DNA from 2 places in the Bradyrhizobium sp. 2S1 genome. Region 1 is predicted to be linked to the other one. Evidence: predicted binding sites of a transcription regulator. Region 1 holds the regulator's gene; the other holds the start of a gene.
The links. The regulator PhoB, encoded in region 1, activates phosphate uptake and scavenging genes when phosphate is short. The targets are predictions, from matches to a motif close to TGTCATNNANCTGTCAT.
Positions count from the first base shown of each region.

Region 2: the regulator PhoB is predicted to act here: its motif matches at 1,127-1,143, upstream of phnC (phosphonate ABC transporter ATP-binding protein).

Region 1 covers NZ_CP147717.1:1,804,585-1,809,082, forward strand. The annotation lists gene argF (ornithine carbamoyltransferase) at 1-491, opposite strand, end outside; gene HAP54_RS08650 (aspartate aminotransferase family protein) at 491-1,699, opposite strand; gene HAP54_RS08655 (GcrA family cell cycle regulator) at 2,192-2,704, shown strand; gene phoB (phosphate regulon transcriptional regulator PhoB) at 2,870-3,580, opposite strand; gene phoU (phosphate signaling complex protein PhoU) at 3,710-4,426, opposite strand; gene pstB (phosphate ABC transporter ATP-binding protein PstB) at 4,438-4,498, opposite strand, start outside.
Region 2 covers NZ_CP147717.1:5,385,925-5,390,422, reverse strand. The annotation lists gene phnD (phosphonate ABC transporter substrate-binding protein) at 1-117, opposite strand, end outside; gene phnC (phosphonate ABC transporter ATP-binding protein) at 196-1,011, opposite strand; gene HAP54_RS25490 (chloramphenicol acetyltransferase) at 1,211-1,876, shown strand; gene HAP54_RS25485 (alpha-D-ribose 1-methylphosphonate 5-triphosphate diphosphatase) at 1,873-3,045, shown strand; gene HAP54_RS25480 (DUF1045 domain-containing protein) at 3,066-3,755, shown strand; gene hemC (hydroxymethylbilane synthase) at 3,764-4,498, opposite strand, start outside.

The DNA.
Region 1 (4,498 bases):
TTGTCGTCGCCGGTCCAGGCCACGGTCTTGCCCTCGATCGAGCCGCGGTTTTCCTCATAGGTCATGAGGTCGGCCATCACCTGGCAGGGATGCGAACGGCGGGTCAGGCCGTTGATGACGGGAACGGTGGCGTGGGCCGCGAGCTCGAGCAGCGCGTCATGGTTGAGGATGCGGATCATGATCGCATCGACATAGCGCGACAGCACGCGCGCGGTGTCGGCGATGGTCTCGCCGCGGCCGAGCTGCATCTCGGTGCCGGTCAGCATGATGGATTCACCGCCGAGCTGGCGCATGCCGACGTCGAACGACACCCTTGTGCGGGTCGACGGACGCTCGAAGATCATCGCCAGCGTCTTGCCCTCGAGCGGCTTCCTGCCCTTCTCATGGGCCTTCAGCTTCGCCTTCATGGCGGCGCCGGCGGACAGCATGTTGCGCAGTTCGCCGAGCGGCAGCTCGTTGATATCGAGGAAGTGACGGACCGGCTTGCTCATCATCCCGCCGCCTTCTTCGGCTGGGCCGCCGCTAGCGCAGAGCAGGCGCGCTCAAGCGAGCCGATCGACTGGTCGATCTCGGCCTCGGTGACGATCAGGGGCGCCAGGAAGCGCACCACATTGTCGCCGGCACCGACGGTGAGCAGCTTCTCGTTGCGCAGCGCAGCGACGAGGTCGCCCGAGGGCACCACGGCCTTGACGCCGATCAAAAGGCCCTCGCCGCGCACTTCCGCCAGCACGGACGGATAGCGGTCGACAACGGAAGCGAGCTTCTGCTTGAGCAGCAGCGACATCTTCTGCACGTGATCGAAGAAGCCGGGTTTCAGCATCACGTCGAGCACGGCATTGGCCGCGGCGACCGCCAGCGGATTGCCGCCGAAAGTCGAGCCGTGCGAACCCGGCGCCATGCCCTCAGCGGCCTTGGCGCTCGCCAGCACCGCGCCGATCGGGAAGCCGCCGCCGAGCGCCTTCGCCAGCGACATCACGTCAGGGGTCACGCCGGTGCGCTTGTAGGCGAAAAGATCGCCGGTGCGGCCCATACCGGTCTGCACCTCGTCGAATGCGAGCAGCAGGCCATGCTCGTCGCACAGCGCGCGCAGCGCCTTGAAGAACGCCTGCGGCGCCGAGCGCACGCCGCCCTCGCCCTGCACCGGCTCGATCAGGATGCCGGCGGTATGCGGGCCGATCGCCTTCTTCACCGCCTCGATGTCGCCGTGCGGCACCTGGTCGAAGCCGTCCATCGGCGGGCCAAAACCCTCGAGATATTTTGGCGAGCCGGTCGCGGCCAGCGTACCCAGCGTGCGGCCATGGAAGGCACCTTCGAAGGTGATGATGCGGTAGCGCTCGGGATGGCCCTTGGAGAAGTGATAGTGGCGGACCAGCTTGATCACGCCTTCCATCGCCTCTGCGCCGGAATTGCAGAAGAACACGAAGTCGGCAAAGCTCTGCTCGCACAGCCGGGCGGCCAGCGCCTCGCCGTCCGGGCTCTTGAACAGGTTCGACATGTGCCAGAGCTTGGTCGCCTGTTCCTGCAGCGCCTTGACCAGATGCGGATGCGCATGCCCGAGCGCGTTCACCGCAACGCCCGAGGTGAAATCGAGATAGCGGTCGCCGTTGGTTGCGATCAGCCAGGCGCCGTCGCCGCGCTCGAAGCCGAGATCGACCCGGGCGAAGACGGGGAGCAGATGCGACGAGGCGCTGTTGGTCATGGCGTTCACTGCCGGTTTGAAGCCGACAATTGCCGGGCGGCTTGACGCCAGTGCAGCAACGGCCAGCTTCGGAAAACAAAACGGCCGCCTTTGCGGGCGGCACGTACAGGCATTCTATGCTGCGGCCAGTAGGTGTCAATCGCCAGCAGCCGGCCTTTGCCGACCTTCCTGCGATGCGGAACGAGCGCAATCCGGAGCATTCCGGTGCGGTGGAAAAGCCTCATTGCAGTGCTTAACTTTGTGGGAACATGTGGACGCACGGCCGCGGACTCTTGCGCCAGAGTCACGCCATATTGTAGCGTTTGGCCTGTCGGGTACGACATCTCGTGCGGCAGTACTGGACCCTCTAAGTAGCCTTCGTGTCACACGTAAACGTTCGGGCTCAAAACCGCGCCCGGCGAGGGCTAAGGGATTCTGGCCGCTGGGATTTTGACCCGGATTTGGCTCGCAGCGTCGCTCCAATGACCGGCGCCATGCGAAAGGAAGAATGCGATGACTGTATTGACCTGGTCCGACGATCGCGTCGAGCAGCTGAAGAAGCTCTGGGAGTCTGGCCTCTCGGCCAGCCAGATCGCCGCGGAACTTGGCAATGTGACGCGAAACGCCGTGATCGGCAAAGTGCATCGGCTCGGCCTCTCCGGCCGCGCCAAGGCCCCCTCCACGGCGGCGCCGCGGCAGCGCAAGGCCCGCCCCGCCCAGCACATGATGCGGGTGGCGCGTCCGGTCTCGCGCGGCAACACCGCGCTGGCGCATGCCTTCGAGGTCGAGATGGAGCCCTATCCGATCTCCTACGACAACGTGGTGCCGATGAGCCAGCGGCTGTCGCTGCTCGAGCTGAACGAAGCCACCTGCCACTGGCCGGTCGGCGATCCCTCGAGCCCGGAATTCTTCTTCTGCGGCGGCAAGGCGCTCGGCGGCCTGCCCTATTGCGCACACCACTCGCGCGTCGCCTACCAGCCCGCCGGCGATCGCCGCCGGCCGTCGGCGAAACCGCAGATCAAGTGAGCACTCGGGACACTGGCGTAGACTTCAAAAACAAATCCCCGCGAAAGCGGGGATTTTTTTGTGGCTCGTCGCCCGGATGCATCACCGGCGACGTCCCGGCCTAGTGCGCAATTGCGCACTAGGCCGGGACGACGCCGTGTTGCGGCTTGTGAATGCCGCGCGGCCTTACGGCTGCGGCTCAGCCTTTGCGAAGCGGTCGTCGAGCGCGTAGCCGGCGCCGCGAACGGTGCGGATCGGATCCTGCTCGCGGCCCGGATTGAGCAGCTTGCGCAGGCGGCCGATATGCACGTCGACGGTGCGCTCATCGATATAGATGTCGCGGCCCCAGACGCTGTCGAGCAGCTGCTCGCGGCTGAACACCCGGCCGGGATGCTCGAGGAAGAATTCGAGCAGACGATATTCGGTCGGCCCGAGATCGATCGGGCGGCCGGAGCGCGCCACACGGCGCTTCTCGCGGTCGAGCTCGATGTCGCCATAGGTCAGCACGGTGGCAAGCCGCTCCGGGCTCGCACGGCGCAGCAGGCCCTTCACGCGCGCCAGCAGCTCGGGCACCGAGAACGGCTTGACGATGTAATCGTCGGCGCCGGTGGCAAGCCCGCGCACGCGCTCACTCTCCTCGCCGCGCGCGGTCAGCATGATGATCGGAAGCTGCTTGGTCTCGGGCCGCGCCCGCAGACGGCGGCACAGCTCGATGCCGGACAGGCCCGGCAGCATCCAGTCCAGCACAACGAGGTCGGGGATGCGCTCCTTCAACCTGGTGTCGGCGTCGTCGCCGCGTCCCACCGTTTCGACGTCGTAGCCTTCCGCATCGAGGTTGTAGCGCAACAGCGTCGTCAGCGCTTCCTCGTCTTCGACTACCAGAATGCGTGCGCTCATCGGTCTAAGTTCTTTCTCTGTGGTGATCCGTTGCCCAAACGCAAACCGAAACACTCAACCCCTGAGCATATTCCCCGTGGAAACGGTTTGTCGCGACGACAATCCGGTTCCGCCGATGCGGATCATGCCCTAGTTGCCCGGCACCGTGGTGGCGAAATTGGTCATATCGCCCTTCGGACGCTTGTCGGTGATCTGCTGGCCCTCGATCATGTAGAACACGGTCTCGGCGATGTTGGTGGCGTGGTCGCCGATCCGCTCGATGTTCTTGGCGCAGAACATCAGATGGATGCAGAACGAGATGTTGCGCGGATCCTCCATCATGTAGGTGAGCAGCTCGCGGAACAGCGAGGTGCAGATCGCATCGACCTCCTCGTCGCCCTTCCAGACGTTCATCGCCGCCGGCAGATCGTGCGCCGCATAGGCGTCGAGCACCGACTTGACCTGAGACAGTACGAGGTCGGTCATGTGCTCGAGGCCGCGGATCAACTTCAGCGGCTGGAAATCGCTCTCCAGCGCGGCGACGCGCTTGCCCATGTTCTTGGCGAGGTCGCCGATCCGCTCGAGGTCGGTCGCGACGCGCATCGCGCTGACGATCTCGCGCAGGTCGATCGCCATCGGCTGGCGGCGGGCGATCGTCAGCACCGCGCGCTCTTCGATGACGCGCTGCAGATTGTCGATCTCGATGTCGGCGGCGACCACGCGCTTGCCCAGCGCGACGTCGCGGCGGATCAGCGCGTCGACCGACTCGGTGATCATGCGCTCGACGAGGCCGCCCATCTCGGCGACCAGACGGGTCAACTCCTGCAGGTCGCTGTCGAATGCCTTGGCGGTATGTTCAGAAGCCATCGCTTGTCTCCTCAGCCGAACCGGCCGGTGATGTAGTCCTGCGTGCGTCGATCGCTCGGCGAGGTGAAAATC
Region 2 (4,498 bases), 3.6 Mb from region 1:
CGCCGGCACCACCGCGAAGGTGAGCTCCGGATATTTTGCCTTCCAGTCCTGCGCGGATGCGGAACCGGTAAGCGCCAGCGCGGCGACGCCGGCCAGAATGATGCGACGAGTGAACATGACTACCCCTCTTTGTTATGGTTGCACCTGTTGGCCGGGCAAAATGCTCGGCCATTCAGATCGGAAAACGCGCGACGCTCAGGCCGCGGCGGCGGTGCCGAGTGCCGGAACGGTCGCGCCGTCGGGCGCGGGCATTGGCGCGCCGCCCATGACGTCGTTGGCCTCGAGGTCGTAGAGCTCGCGGGCGATATGATCGGTCAGCGCCGCCGGGGCGCCGTCGAACACCACGCGACCCGCCGCCATCCCGACCAGGCGATCGCAATAGGTCCGCGCCAGGTCGAGCGAGTGCAGATTGCAGAGCACGGTGATGCCAAAATGCTTGTTGATGCGCAGCAACGCATCCATCACGATCTTGGTGTTGCGCGGATCGAGCGAGGCGATCGGCTCGTCGGCGAGGATGATGTCGGGCTCCTGCACCAGCGCGCGGGCGATCGCGACGCGCTGCTGCTGGCCGCCCGAAAGCTGGTCGGCGCGCTGCGCCGCGAGCTGGGCGATGTCGAACTGATCGAGCGCGGACATCGCGAGCGCCCTGTCCTGCTCCGGCCAGGCTTGCGCCAACGAACGCCAGGACGGAATCTGGGCCAGCCGGCCCATCAGCACGTTGGTCAGCACGTCGAGACGGCCGACAAGGTTGAACTGCTGGAAGATCATCGCCGAGCGCGCCCGCCACTGCCGCAGCGCCTTGCCGCGCAATGCAGTCACGTCGGTTCCTTCGAACAGGATGCGGCCGGAGGTCGGATCGGCGAGACGGTTGATCATCCGCAACAGGGTCGACTTGCCGGCACCGGAGCGGCCGATCACACCGACAAAGCTGCCCGGCGCGATCGAGAAGGATGCGTTGTCGACTGCGGCTTTTGTGCCGAACCGGCACGTCAAACCTTCCACCACCAGCATGTAATGCTCCAACCGCGCCGTGTTGGGCCATCGCTATCCCCGGTGTTTTACAGTTATGTGACGCGACGTTGCGGTGCGGCGATCGTCCACACCTGCTCTCTTGCCGTCATCGTGACGTCATGATGTTGTCATCAAGCATCCCGATGACGAGCGCGCATCTCCCGGAAGCCAAAGACTTACAAGATTTGCGGAAGCCCTGATGGCCGGAAAAACACTCTCGGTTGTGCCGACCGTCGACCCGACTGCGTCGGTCCGCGAGAGCAAGCTCGGCAAATATACCGAGGTCGGCGCGCGCACGATCCTGCTTGAAGTCAGCATGGATGACTATTCCTACGTCGTGAACGACAGCCAGATCACCTACACATCGATCGGCAAGTTCTGCTCGATCGCGGCGATGACCCGGATCAATCCCGGCAACCACCCGATGCATCGCGCGACACAGGCGCATTTCACCTACCGCGCCAGCGCTTATTTTCCCGGCGAGAACGACGACACCGACTTCTTCAACTGGCGACGTGCGCATCACGTGCATATCGGCCATGACGTCTGGATCGGTCACGGCGCGATCCTGCTGCCGGGCCGCAACATCGGAACCGGCGCCGTGATTGCCGCCGGCGCGATCGTGACCAAGGACGTGCCCGCCTACACCATCGTTGCCGGTAATCCGGCGCGCCCGGTGAAGCGGCGCTTCTCCGAAGCGATCGCGGATCGTCTCGCTGCGCTGGCGTGGTGGGACTGGGATCACGAGACACTTCGCCGTGTCCTGCCCGACTTTCGCAAGCTCGCGGTGGAGGAATTCCTCGACAAGTATGAGGCCGAGGCCGTATCCCAAGCACAGGCCAAACAACGGAGTGCCGCATCGTGACGGACATTTTCATCGAGGGCGGACGCACGCTGGTTGACGGCGGATTGGTCGAGACCTCGCTGCGGACCGCAGGCCGCGATATCGGCGCGCTCGACGCCGAGCAAGGCCGCGCCGCGCTTCACATCAACGCCGGCGGGCTCTTGGTATTGCCCGGCATCATCGATCTGCACGGCGATGCGTTCGAGCGGCAGATGATGCCGCGCCCGGGCGTCGACTTCCCGACCGACGTGGCACTGATCGACAGCGACCGGCAGGCGATCGCCAACGGCATCACCACCGTGTTCCACGGCACGACCTGGTCGTGGGAGCCCGGCCTGCGCAGCGCGGAGAACGCGCGCAAGCTGCTCGATGCGATCGAGGCGCTGCGGCCGCTTCTCGCCGCCGACACGCGCTTCCATCTGCGTCACGAGACCCACAATCTCGACGCCGAGGCCGAGATCATTCAATGGCTCACCGAAGGTCGCATCGACCTGTTCGCCTTCAACGACCACAGCAACGTCAAGCCGAAGAAGCGCAACCAGCTGGCCGAACGCACCGGGCTCTCCGTCGAGGCCGTCAACGACATGCTCGACCGGGTCGCGGCTTGCCGCCCCGAGGTGCCGGCCTCGATCGCGCGACTGGCTGCGGCTGCACGCGCGGCTGATATCCGCATGCTGTCGCACGACGACAACAGCCCGGCGATGCGTCAGGAGTTTCGCGCGCTGGGCGCGGCGATTGCCGAATTCCCCGTCAACGAGGAGACCGCGCGCGATGCCGCCGATGCTGATGACTTCATCGTGTTCGGCGCGCCCAATGTGGTGCGCGGCGGCAGCCACACCGGCTGGACCAAAGCGTCCGACATGATCGCCAAGGGCCTCTGCTCGGTGCTGGCGTCGGACTATTATTATCCGGCGCAGCTGCTCGCGGCGTTCCGCCTCGCAGCGGACGGCATCCTGCCGCTCGCCAGGGCCTGGGACCTGATCTCGTCGGCGCCGGCGCGCGCCGCAGGGCTCACCGATCGCGGCGAGCTCGCCGCAGGCCGCCGCGCCGACATCGTCATCGTCGACGACAAGGCGCCGGTGCGGCCGCGCATCGTCGCCGTGATATCAGCCGGACGGCTGGTGCATCTGGCGGATGCAAGCTGCCTCGTTCACTCGCTCGCGCCGCGCAAGACGGTTGCGGCGGCATAGTCAGGCTCTATTCTGCTGCCATGGCCCCCACTCCGCGCTACGCGATCTACTATGCGCCGTCACCCGACAGCGCCCTGCACCGCTTCGGCTCGAGGCTGCTCGGCTATGACGCCGTGTCTGGCGACGATCTGCCGTTTCCCGATGGCGTCACGCCCGATTGGCGCGAGGTCACGGAGGACCCGCGCAAATACGGCTTCCACGCCACGCTGAAGGCGCCGACCGCGCTTGCCGACGGCAGGAGCGAGGCCGAGCTTCTCGGCGCCTGCGCCGCCTTCGCAGGCCGCGCGCGGCGCATACCGGTGATCGAGCCTGTTGTCGATGCCATCAGCGGTTTCATCGCCGTGATCCCGGCGAAGCGCTCCGACGAACTCCAGCAGCTCGCCGCCGATTGCGTCACCGAGTTCGACGCCTTCCGCGCGCCGCTCACGCCGGACGATCGCGCGCGGCGCAAGCCCGAACGGCTCACGGAACGGCAGCGCGACTATCTCGACCGCTGGGGCTATCCCTACGTCATGGAGGAATTCCGCTTCCACATGACGTTGACCGGGCGGCTGAGCGACGAGCGGCGCGGCCCGATCGTGGCACGGCTGCGCGAGCGGTTCGCGGCGATCGAACTTGCGACACTTGCAGTCGACCGCATCGCGCTGTTCAAGCAGGACGACGGCGCATCCCGCTTCCGCATCATCGGCAGCTGGCCGCTGCGGGCATAGCGGCGGCGCTATTCCTCGACCCGGGTGCGGGCGATGATCTCGGCGGCGCCCTTGTCCAACAGCTCCATACCGACGGCGCGGCCGAGTTCGCGCGGCCGGTCCGCGGGTCCGCGCCGCGTCACCTCGATGAAGCCGGCGCCGGCCTCGTCGAGCACCGAGGCGCGCAGCGTCATCTCAGCCCCCGCAAGCGTGGCGTGGCCGGCGATCGGCGAATTGCAGTGGCCGTTGAGCACCCACAGCACCTCGCGCTCGGCCTCGGCGGCGAGCCGCGACGGCGCGTTGTCGATCCGCCCGAGCCGCGCACGCGTCGCCCAGTCGGTCTCGACGCATTCGACCGCGACGACGCCCTGGCCGACCGCGGGCAGCATCTCATCGACCGAGAAGTCATGCGCGATGCGCGCGGTCATGCCGATGCGTTCGAGACCGGAGCGCGCCATCACCAGCGCGTCCGCCGGCCCCACCTCGCCGCCATCGGGCAGCCGCTGCTTGGCGCCGCGATCGAGTTTTGCAATTCGCGTGTCGGCGGCGCCGCGATAATGGATCACGGTCGCTGCCGGAAACAGCCGGCGCAGATAGGCGGCGCGGCGCACGGCGTTGGTGCCGATCATGAAGCCCTTGCCGCGCGCGGCGCGAAACGCATCCAGCGACAGGCCGGGACGCAGCACGAGGCTGTCATTGGCGGCATCACGCGCCAGCATCGCGGCAAGGACGAGACCCGGCGTCTCCTCATTGCCTGGCACGTC